Regions from separate parts of the Streptomyces sp. Ag82_O1-12 genome, predicted to be linked through region 1. Evidence: riboswitches for the same ligand, from Rfam matches in the RefSeq annotation. Region 1 holds a riboswitch; the other holds the start of a gene.
What was found. Region 1 has a riboswitch for ZMP and ZTP ahead of QOL88_RS24390 (glycine hydroxymethyltransferase). Riboswitches for the same ligand answer to the same signal wherever they lie in the genome.
Positions count from the first base shown of each region.

Region 1 (5,117 bases):
CCGCTTTTCCCCGCGATTCAGTCGGCAGGCAGCGGCTCCGTCATGCCGTCCAGCCAAGTCCGCCATTCATCGGCCCGTTCCGCCGGAGGCACCCGCATCGGCCGTCCGGCCCAGCCCGTCACGGGCCGGATTCCGTGCAGCGCGTTCACCAGCCACACCTCACGGCCGTCCAGCCCGGCCACGGTCCGCTCCCGGTGCGCGATCCGGAACCCGGAGCGCAGCGCCCGCTCCTGAACCAGGCCGGCCGTCACACTCGGCAGGACGGGCAGCCGCGGCGGAGGCAGGCACAGGGTGTCGTCCTCCCGCCACAGGACACCGGCGGTGGCAGACTCCAGGACCGTGCCCGAGGGGGCGCGAGTTGTCCGGAAGGTGGAGAAATCCGGCAGCGGAGGAAAGCACGGCCGCTCACCGCGACGCGACGGCCCCCTCCTCCCCCTCCTCCCCCTCCTCCGCCTCCACCGGCGCCTCCCCGAACCGCGACAGCGCCAGCGCCCCCGCCACCGCCACCGCGAACCCGAGGATCGCCAGCCACCCCAGCCCCGGCCGGGTCCGGTCCCCGAGCCACACCACACCGATCAGCGCGGGCGCGACCGTCTCCCCGAGCACCAGCCCGGCCGTCGCCGTGGTCACCGACCCGCGTTGCAGGGCCGAGGTCAGCAGCAGGAACGCCGCCCCGCCGCCGAGCAGCAGCGCGTACGTCGCCGGATTGGGGAACAGTTCACCGGGCGAGAACCCGTCGATGAGCCGCACCGACACCTCCACCACCCCGAACCCCAGCCCCGCCCCGAGTCCGAGCGTCAACGCCCGCCCCCGCTCCGGCAGCCGCCCGGCCGCCGCCCCGAGCAGCAGCACCCCGGCCGCCGCCCCGACCATCGCCCACTTCAGCCACGCCGGCCCCTCCTCGTCGCCCTCCGCTCCGGCCGCCAGCCCCAGCAGCGCGAGCCCGGCACACACCACCGCCACCGCCGCCCACTCGACGCGGCTCAGCCGCACCTTGAGCAGCCGCGCCGCGACCACGGCCGTCACCGCGAGGCTCGCGGCCAGCGCAGCCCCCACGGCGTAGATGGGCACCGACCGCAGCGCGAGAATCTGCAGCACGAAACCGAGCCCGTCCAGCGCGAGCCCGGCCAGGTACCGCCACTGCCGCAGCGCCCGCCACAGCAGCGCCACGTCCCCGCCCGGCCCGGTCGCCGCCGAGCGCGCGGCGATCGCCTGCAACACCGTCGCCGTACCGAAACAGACCGCCGCACCGAGGGCACACACCATTCCAAAGATCACAAATCGACAGTAGGGGAGCGGCCGTGGACGGGGGGCCATGCGCGCCCGTTCACACCGATCTCTAGGCTGACCGTCTGTCAGTGCACAACGGGGCCACATGGGGGAGACACGCACATGGCTGAAACACGGCGAAGGCTGCGCTCGAGCACGGTGGTGCTGGGCGGCATGGGCGTCCTCGCGGCGGCCCTGTCCGCCTGCGGCTCCGACCCGGACCGCCGCTGCGTGGACCGGGACAGCTACGACTACATCAACGGCTACAAGATCGTCGCCGACAAGAACTGCTCGTCCGGCACGTCCTCCTCCGGCAAGGGCCGCAAGAAGACCGGCAAGACCAGGGTCGCCGACGCCGACTGGCACTACGACGCCGACGTCAGCGGCGGCTACGCCGAGGACGGCACCTTCAGCCGCAGCGAGGCCGTCGACCGGGGCGGCTTCGGCTGCTCCGGCTCCGGCAGCGGCGGCGGCTGAGAGCGGGCACAGCCATGGAACGCCGGACCGCCGAGCCCCGCCCCGGATGGCAACAGACCGTCGAGGAACAGGGCCTGATCTACCCGCTGACCCGCTACCCCGACGACTCCCTGCGCCCGTACTGGGACGAGAGCGCGCACTACGTCTTCTCCCTGGAGGAGATCGAGGCCCTCGAAGAGGTGGTCGAGGACCTCCACCGCATGTGCCTGACAGCGGCCGGCCACATCGTCACCGAGGACCGTTTCGCCGACCTGGGGATCACCGACCCCCGCGTCGCCCGGGCGGTCGCCGAGGCCTGGCACCGCCGTGCCGAACTGCCCTCCGTCTACGGCCGCTTCGACCTGCGCTACGACGGCACCGGCCCGGCCAAGCTCCTGGAGTACAACGCCGACACCCCCACCTCCCTGGTCGAGGCCGCGTCCCCCCAGTGGTTCTGGATGGAGGACCGCTTCCCCGGCGCCGACCAGTGGAACTCCCTCCACGAACGCCTCATCGACGCCTGGAAGAAGCAGGCCGCCCTCCTCCCGCCGGGCAGCCCCCTCTACTTCGCGTACTCCTCGGCGGACGAACTCGGCGAGGACATGATGACGGTCGCCTACCTCAAGGAGACCGCCGAACAGGCCGGCCTGGCCACCGACTGGATCGCCATGGAGGAGATCGGCTGGGACCGCCTCTCCGGCCGCTTCGTCGACAACCGCCTCCGCTTCATCCGCAGCATCTTCAAGCTCTACCCCTGGGAATGGCTCACCACCGACCGCTTCGCCGACCACGTCCTGGACACCCTCGACAACGGCGGCGGCACCGGCTCCACCCTGTGGATAGAACCGGCCTGGAAGATGCTCCTCAGCAACAAGGCGCTCCTGGCGATCCTCTGGGAGCTGTACCCGGACCACCCGAACCTCCTCCCCGCCTACCTGGACGGCCCTCGCGACCTGTCCGGCACGGGCTGGGTGGCCAAGCCCCTCCTGGGCCGGGAGGGCGCGGGCGTCACCATCCACGACCCCGGCACGGCCCCCGTCCTGCGCGACGAACCCTGCTGCTACCAGCAGCTCGCCCCCCTGCCCGACTTCGACGGCAACCGCGTCGTCCTGGGCGCCTGGGTGGTGGAGAACGAGTCGGCGGGCCTGGGCATCCGCGAGTCCTCGGGCCTGATAACGGACGAGTACGCGAGGTTCCTGCCCCACGTGATCCTTTAGAGGGGCTTGAAGAGTCACCCCTCAAGGGGCGCGGGGCTGTGTACATGTGCGGCTCCGCCGCGTGGGCGCGACAAGCCACGCACCACCCGCACTCGGCAACGGAGGGCAACCCGGTAGGCTGACCCCGGGCCGTGACTGGCGCGCTGGGATGGACGAACCATCGGGGAGCGGCCCGAGCAGACAGAGCCGTGCGCCTGGGCCGTACCGTGAACGCTGAACGCAACGTCCGGAGGTCCACACATGTCAGCCGAGCCCCTCTCCCCCGCTTCCACCGCCTACCGCGCCGCCCTCGACGTGATCCGCGCCGTCGAACCCCGCGTGGCGGACGCCATCGGCCAGGAGGTCGCCGACCAGCGCGAGATGCTCAAGCTGATCGCCTCCGAGAACTACGCCTCCCCGGCCACGCTCCTGACCATGGGCAACTGGTTCAGCGACAAGTACGCCGAGGGCACCATCGGCCGCCGCTTCTACGCCGGCTGCCGCAACGTCGACACCGTCGAGTCCCTCGCCGCCGAGCACGCCAAGGAGCTGTTCGGCGCCCGCCACGCCTACGTCCAGCCGCACTCCGGCATCGACGCCAACCTCGTCGCCTTCTGGGCCGTCCTCGGCGCCCGCGTCGAGGTGCCCTTCCTGGAGAAGACCGGCGTCCGCCAGGTCAACGACCTCACGGACGCCGACTGGGCCGAGCTCCGCCAGGCCTTCGGCAACCAGCGCATGCTCGGCATGTCCCTGGACGCCGGCGGCCACCTCACCCACGGCTTCCGCCCGAACATCTCCGGCAAGATGTTCGACCAGCGCTCCTACGGCACGGACCCGGCCACGGGCCTTATCGACTACGAGGCGCTGCGCACCTCCGCCCGCGAGTTCAAGCCGCTGATCATCGTCGCGGGCTACTCGGCCTACCCCCGACTGGTGAACTTCCGGATCATGCGGGAGATCGCCGACGAGGTCGGCGCGACGCTCATGGTCGACATGGCGCACTTCGCCGGCCTGGTCGCGGGCAAGGTCCTCACCGGCGACTTCGACCCGGTCCCGCACGCCCAGATCGTGACGACCACCACCCACAAGTCGCTGCGCGGCCCGCGCGGCGGCATGGTCCTGTGCGACGACTCGCTGAAGGACCAGGTCGACCGCGGCTGCCCGATGGTCCTCGGCGGCCCGCTCCCGCACGTCATGGCCGCCAAGGCGGTGGCCCTCGCCGAGGCCCGCCAGGAGTCCTTCCGCGACTACGCCCAGCGCATCGTCGACAACTCCCGCGCGCTGGCCGAGGGCCTGATGCGCCGGGGCGCGACGCTGGTGACGGGCGGCACGGACAACCACCTGAACCTGATCGACGTCGCCTCCTCCTACGGCCTCACCGGCCGCCAGGCCGAGGCGGCCCTGCTCGACTCGGGCATCGTCACCAACCGCAACGCCATCCCCGCCGACCCGAACGGCGCCTGGTACACCTCCGGCATCCGCATCGGCACCCCCGCCCTGACCACCCGTGGCCTGGGCACCGCCGAGATGGACGAGGTCGCGGGCCTCATCGACCGCGTCCTCACCACCGCGGAGCCGGGCACGACCAAGTCGGGCGCCCCCTCCAAGGCGTCCCACGTCCTCGACGCGAAGGTGGCGGACGAGATCTCCCAGCGCGCCACCGACCTCGTGGCCGGTTTCCCGCTCTACCCGGAGATCGACCTGGGCTGACGCCCGCGGCCCGTCACTCGTCCAGGGCCGGGCCGACCCGCACGCCCGTCACTCGTCCAGGTCGATCAGCACCTGACGCGGTTCCTCCCGCGGCGGTCCGGCTTCCCGCCGGGCCGCCGCGCGGCGTATCAGCAGCGTGCCGCCCACACCGGCCGCGAGCCCCAGCGCCCCCGCCGTCACCGCCCACCGGACGTCACCCCGCACCGGACCGTCCGGGTCCGCGGCGGCGGCCGGGCTCGCGCCGGGCCCGCCCTCCGCGTCACCGAGCAGCCGGGCCAGGTCGAAGCGCTCGAAGACGGACCGCGGCGCCCGGTGCCAGCGGATGTCGTCGTCCTCCACGGTGGGGCTGGGATCCGAGCGCACCCAGGGCGTCCCGTCCTCGGCCACCAGCAGCTGGTCCTGCCGCTCGACGGCCACGTCCCCGCCCGGCGGCCGGTTCGTGCTCGGCCAGCCGCCGACCCCGGACAGTCCCCAGAGCACCGTGCA
Region 1 covers NZ_FXUW01000001.1:5,280,164-5,285,280, forward strand. The annotation lists partial or broken gene QOL88_RS24370 (aminotransferase class IV) at 18-350, opposite strand; gene QOL88_RS24375 (DMT family protein) at 406-1,266, opposite strand; gene QOL88_RS24380 (hypothetical protein) at 1,393-1,746, shown strand; gene QOL88_RS24385 (glutathionylspermidine synthase family protein) at 1,761-2,942, shown strand; ZMP/ZTP riboswitch at 3,064-3,149, shown strand; gene QOL88_RS24390 (glycine hydroxymethyltransferase) at 3,183-4,631, shown strand; gene QOL88_RS24395 (hypothetical protein) at 4,680-5,117, opposite strand, start outside.

Region 2 (5,117 bases), 2.8 Mb from region 1:
GGCGGGCCGACGACAGCCACACCCAACTCGTCGTGGCCACGGACCCCAGGCATCCCGGCCGCCCGGTCCTCTCGGACGCGGGCGGCGAGCCGCACCTCGTCGACGACGGCCACGTCCTCCTCGACCAGACCTACCCGCCGAGCTGGAGCGACGCCCCGCCCAATTCACCCCCGCCCCGCGACCCGGCCCGGCTGCGCGCCTACCTGATGGCGGCTCAGTCCACCGACACCCCGCTGACCACGCCCGAGCTGCTGGACGCCACGGCGACGCTGCTGGACAACTGGACCCTCGGGGCACGGGAGAGCGCGGCGCTGGCACGACTCCTGGCCGGTGCCGAGGGGCTGCGGCCGGTCGGCCAGGTGACCGACCGGCTGGGCCGACGCGGCCAGGCCTACGTGAACGACTCCCGCGGCCTCCGCCGCATGCTCATCATGGACCGGGCCACCGGCACCGTCCTCGGCCTGGAGAGCACCCTCACGCGGCCGGATCCCGAGTACGGAGTCGAAGAAGGCGACGTCATGTCGTACAGCGCCTGGATGCGCTGATCACACCTCGGCGACACCGAGGTGCCGGGCGGCGGCTTCCACAGTCTGCTCCAGCAGCGTGGCGATGGTCATCGGGCCGACACCGCCCGGCACCGGTGTGATCAGCGAGGCCCGCTCCACGGCGGAGTCGAAGTCGACGTCGCCGACGTTCCCGGCGTTGTACCCGGCGTCGATCACCACCGCGCCGGGCTTGACGTCCTGGCCGCGGATGAGCCGGGGCCGCCCCACCGCGGCCACCACGATGTCGGCCTCGCGCACGGCCGCCGACAGGTCCCGGGTGCGCGAGTGGCAGTAGGTGACCGTCGCGTCCCGGGCGAGCAGCAGCATGCCGACGGGCTTGCCGAGGATCGCGCTGCGGCCCACGACCACGGCCCGCTTCCCGGCCGGGTCGACGCCGTACGCGTCGAGCAGCCGCATGATCCCGCCGGGCGTGCACGACACGAAGCCGGGCAGGCCGAAGCTCATGGTGGCGAAGGAGGCGAAGGTGACGCCGTCGACGTCCTTCCCGGGCGCTATCGCCTCGAACGCGGCCCGCTCGTCGATGTGCTCGCCCACCGGGTGCTGGAGCAGGATGCCGTGCACCCCGGGGTCGGCGGAGAGCGCCTCGATCGTGCCGACGAGTTCCTTTGTGGTCGTGGCGGCGGGCAGGGCCACGTGCCGCGAGGTGATGCCGGCCTTGCGGCAGCGGTTCTGCTTCATCCGGACGTAGGTGACGGACGCGGGGTCCTCACCGACGAGCACCGTCGCGAGACAGGGCGCGGTGCCCGTCCGTTCGGTGAGGACGGCCGCGCGCTCGCCGGTCTCCTCGATGATCCGCCGGGCGAGTGCGGTGCCGTCCATGAGCCGTGCCTGCGACATGATCCACTCCTGGGCCTGTGTGCTGCTTCGCCCAGGCGCACGGCATCGACTTCCGCGGGGCCGCTCCCCGGTGGTGCTCCACCTCAGCGCCAGTCACGGCCCGGCCCCACCCTAACGGAGCCCGGTGACGCTCGCGCTACTCGTCCCAGGCCTGGACCAGGGTCTGCTCGGCGATCTTGCCGTCGCGCAGCCCGATCATGGACTCGGACAGTACGCGCACCCCGTCCGCGTACTGGCAGCTCTCGCTGTAGGCGGCTTCGTCGCCCTGGATGACGCACCGTTCCAGCGTGTGCGACATGTCGCGGCTGTAGACGTCCTCCAGCATCCGGCCGATCTCGTCCCGGCCGTGCAGGACCTTGGGGTGGCTGGGCTGGGCCGTGTGGTCCACGATCCGCAGCTCCGCGTCGTCGGCGTACAGGGAGAGCAGGATGTCCGGATCCCCTTCCACGCCCTGGCGCAGGGTGTCCCGGTCGAAGGCGGGGTCTGCCGCGGTTCCCATGATGACCTCCTTCGAAGGGCCGCGGCCCGGCGGACGCGGGCCGCGAAAGGCCTCTCCTGTCGAGCGTCCTCCCGCCGGGCGGGCTCGGCAAGCGCAACCGGAACACTGGGCCTGACGGGTGAGCGGCACCGCCCGCCCGTGTCCGCCGGGGACCCGTTCGCGTTGCGCCAGGCATGATCTCAACACGACGTATCGTCGCCGCCGTTGGTCTCGCCGCTGGCGTCACCGGCCTCGTCGCGCCGATGGCGAACGCGGCCGACGCGGAAGCGAAGAGCCCGCTCAGCCCGATGACGACGCTCGACTCGCTGGCCGTGAGCGACATCCCCGCCGAGCACAAGGCCGAGATCCCGCGGCCCTCCTCGCAGGTGGCAGGGCTCAACCGCCTCAACGACCTCGACCAGCTGAACCAGGTCGTCGGTCTGGTCTCCCCGGTCTTCGGCCTCCTGCCGAACGTCCACTGACCGCGGCGTGTGCGTGAGGGCCGCCCGGACCCGGGCGGCCCTCCCGCACGCCCGGTCTCAGTCCGCGGTGGCCAGGAACTGCGTCGCCGCCAGCTCCGCGTAGAGCGGATCGGCCGTCACGAGCTCACGGTGCGTGCCGACGGCCCGGACCCGGCCCGCGTCCATCACCACGATCCGGTCGGCCATCGTCACCGTCGACAGCCGGTGCGCCACGACGAGGACCGTGGTCGTGCGTGCCACGTCCGCGACGGTGTCGCGCAGCGCCGCCTCGTTCACCGCGTCCAGCTGCGAGGTCGCCTCGTCCAGGAGCAGCAGCCGGGGGCGGCGCAGCAGCGCGCGGGCGATGGCCACGCGCTGCCGCTCACCGCCGGACAGCTTGGTGCCGCGGTGCCCCACGAGCGTGTCGAGGCCGCCGGGCAGCCGGGAGACCAGACCGTCGAGCCGGGTCGTCTTGAGCACCCGCGCGAGGGCGTCCTCGTCCGCCTCCGGATTGCCCAGCAGCAGGTTGTCCCGCAGGGAGCCCGACAGGACAGGCGCATCCTGCTCCACATAGCCGATCGAGGCGCGCAGCCGGGGCAGCTCCCAGTCGTTCAGGTCCCGCCCGTCCAGCGTGATCACACCGGACTCGGGGTCGTAGAACCGCTCGATCAGCGAGAAGACGGTGGTCTTGCCGGCGCCGGACGGACCGACGAAGGCCGTCATGCCCTGCGCGGGCACGCTGAAGGTCACTCCGTGGTGGACGTGGGGCAGGTCGTCGGCGTAGCGGAAGCGGACGTCGTGGAAGGCGAGGGCGGCGGGCTCGGCGCCGGGGGAGGGCAGCGGGGCGGCCCCGGCGGCCGGTTCGGCGGGCAGGCGCAGGGCCTCCTCGATGCGGGTGAGGGCCGCGGCGCCCGTCTGGTACTGGGTGATGGCGCCGACGACCTGCTGTATCGGAGACATCAGGTAGAAGACGAACAGCAGGAACGCGACCAGCGTGCCCACGTCGATCGCGCCGGTCGCCACCCGTGCGCCGCCCACGGCCAGCACCGTGATGAAGGCGATCTGCATGGCGAGCCCCGCCGTGTTGCCCGCGGCGGCCGACCACTTGGCGGCCCGCACGCTCTGCCGCCACGACTCCTGAGCCGCCTCGTGCAGCGTCCGCTCCTCCCGGTGCTCCGCGCCGGACGCCTTCACCGTGCGCAGGGCGCCGAGGATCCGCTCCAGCGAGGCACCCATGACCCCGACCGCGTTCTGCGCCTGCCGGCTGGCCTGGTTGATGCGCGGCACGATCACCCCGAGGATCACGCCCGCGCCCAGGATCACGGCCAGGGTGACGCCCAGCAGCACGGCGTCCACCCAGCCCATCATCACCACCGTGGCGACGAGGGTGAGCCCGCCCGTGCCCAGTCCGACCAGCGAGTCGGTGGTGACCGCGCGCAGCAGCGTGGTGTCGGAGGTGATGCGGGCCATCAGGTCCCCGGGTTCGCTGCGGTCCACGGCCGTGATCCGCAGCCGCAGCAGATACGACGACAGAGTCCGCCGCGCGCCGAGCACCACCGACTCGGCGGTGCGCGTCAGCACGTACGAACCCAGCGCGCCCACCGCCGCGTTGGCCACGACCAGGACCGACATCGCCAGCACGGCGCCGGTGATGGCCCGGTCGTGCGACAGGTCGTCGATCAGGCCTCGCGCCACCAGCGGCAGCAGCAGCCCGGTCGCCCCGGTGACCAGGGAGAGCAGCGCACCGGTGAACAGGGACCAGCGGTGCGGCCGTACGTATCCGAGGAGCTGCCGCCACGGGGGTGTGGCGGTCTCGGTCTCTGCGATGCTCACGGCGCTCCCTCGGCGTCGGCGGAGCGTTCAGGCTACGTCGCCGCCGACCCGCGCGGCCTGCCCTTTTCGAGCAGAACGGGCCGGCCGATCCGCGCCCCTTACCGATCAGTCGCGCGTAGGGTCGGAGGGGAACGGACCCCGGCCGACGAAGGAGTCAGCAGCATGGCCCAGGAAGTACGCGGCGTGATCGCCCCCGGCAAGGACGAGCCGGTGCGGATCGAGACGGTCGTGGTGCCCGACCCCGGCCCGGGCGAAGCGGTGGTGCAGGTGCAGGCCTGCGGGGTGTGCCACACCGACCTGCACTACAAGCAGGGCGGCATCAACGACGAGTTCCCGTTCCTGCTCGGCCACGAGGCGGCGGGCGTGGTCGAGGCGGTCGGCCCCGGCGTCACCGATGTCGAGCCCGGTGACTTCGTCATCCTCAACTGGCGTGCGGTGTGCGGGAAGTGCCGTGCCTGTCTGCGCGGGCGCCCCTGGTACTGCTTCGACACCCACAACGCGCAGCAGAAGATGACCCTCGCCTCCACCGGCCAGGAGCTGTCCCCGGCCCTCGGCATCGGCGCCTTCGCGGAGAAGACGCTGGTCGCGGCCGGGCAGTGCACCAAGGTCGACCCGCGCGTGGCCCCGCAGGTGGCCGGGCTGCTGGGTTGCGGTGTGATGGCCGGCATCGGCGCCGCGATCAACACCGGGAACGTCGGCCGTGGCGACTCGGTCGCCGTCATCGGCTGCGGCGGAGTCGGCGACGCGGCCATCGCCGGATCGCGGCTGGCCGGAGCGGCGACGATCATCGCCGTCGACATCGACGACCGCAAGCTGGCGACCGCCCGCTCCATGGGCGCCACCCACACCGTCAACTCGCGCGAGAACGACCCGGTCGAGGCGATCCGCGAACTCACCGGCGGCTTCGGCGCCGACGTCGTCATCGAGGCCGTCGGCCGTCCC
Region 2 covers NZ_FXUW01000001.1:8,035,233-8,040,349, forward strand. The annotation lists gene QOL88_RS36575 (CU044_5270 family protein) at 1-545, shown strand, start outside; gene QOL88_RS36580 (bifunctional 5,10-methylenetetrahydrofolate dehydrogenase/5,10-methenyltetrahydrofolate cyclohydrolase) at 546-1,403, opposite strand; ZMP/ZTP riboswitch at 1,426-1,510, opposite strand; gene QOL88_RS36585 (nuclear transport factor 2 family protein) at 1,540-1,902, opposite strand; gene QOL88_RS36590 (hypothetical protein) at 2,076-2,363, shown strand; gene QOL88_RS36595 (ABC transporter ATP-binding protein) at 2,421-4,175, opposite strand; gene QOL88_RS36600 (S-(hydroxymethyl)mycothiol dehydrogenase) at 4,338-5,117, shown strand, end outside.
Region 2: another riboswitch for ZMP and ZTP. It lies ahead of QOL88_RS36580 (bifunctional 5,10-methylenetetrahydrofolate dehydrogenase/5,10-methenyltetrahydrofolate cyclohydrolase); the one in region 1 lies ahead of QOL88_RS24390 (glycine hydroxymethyltransferase).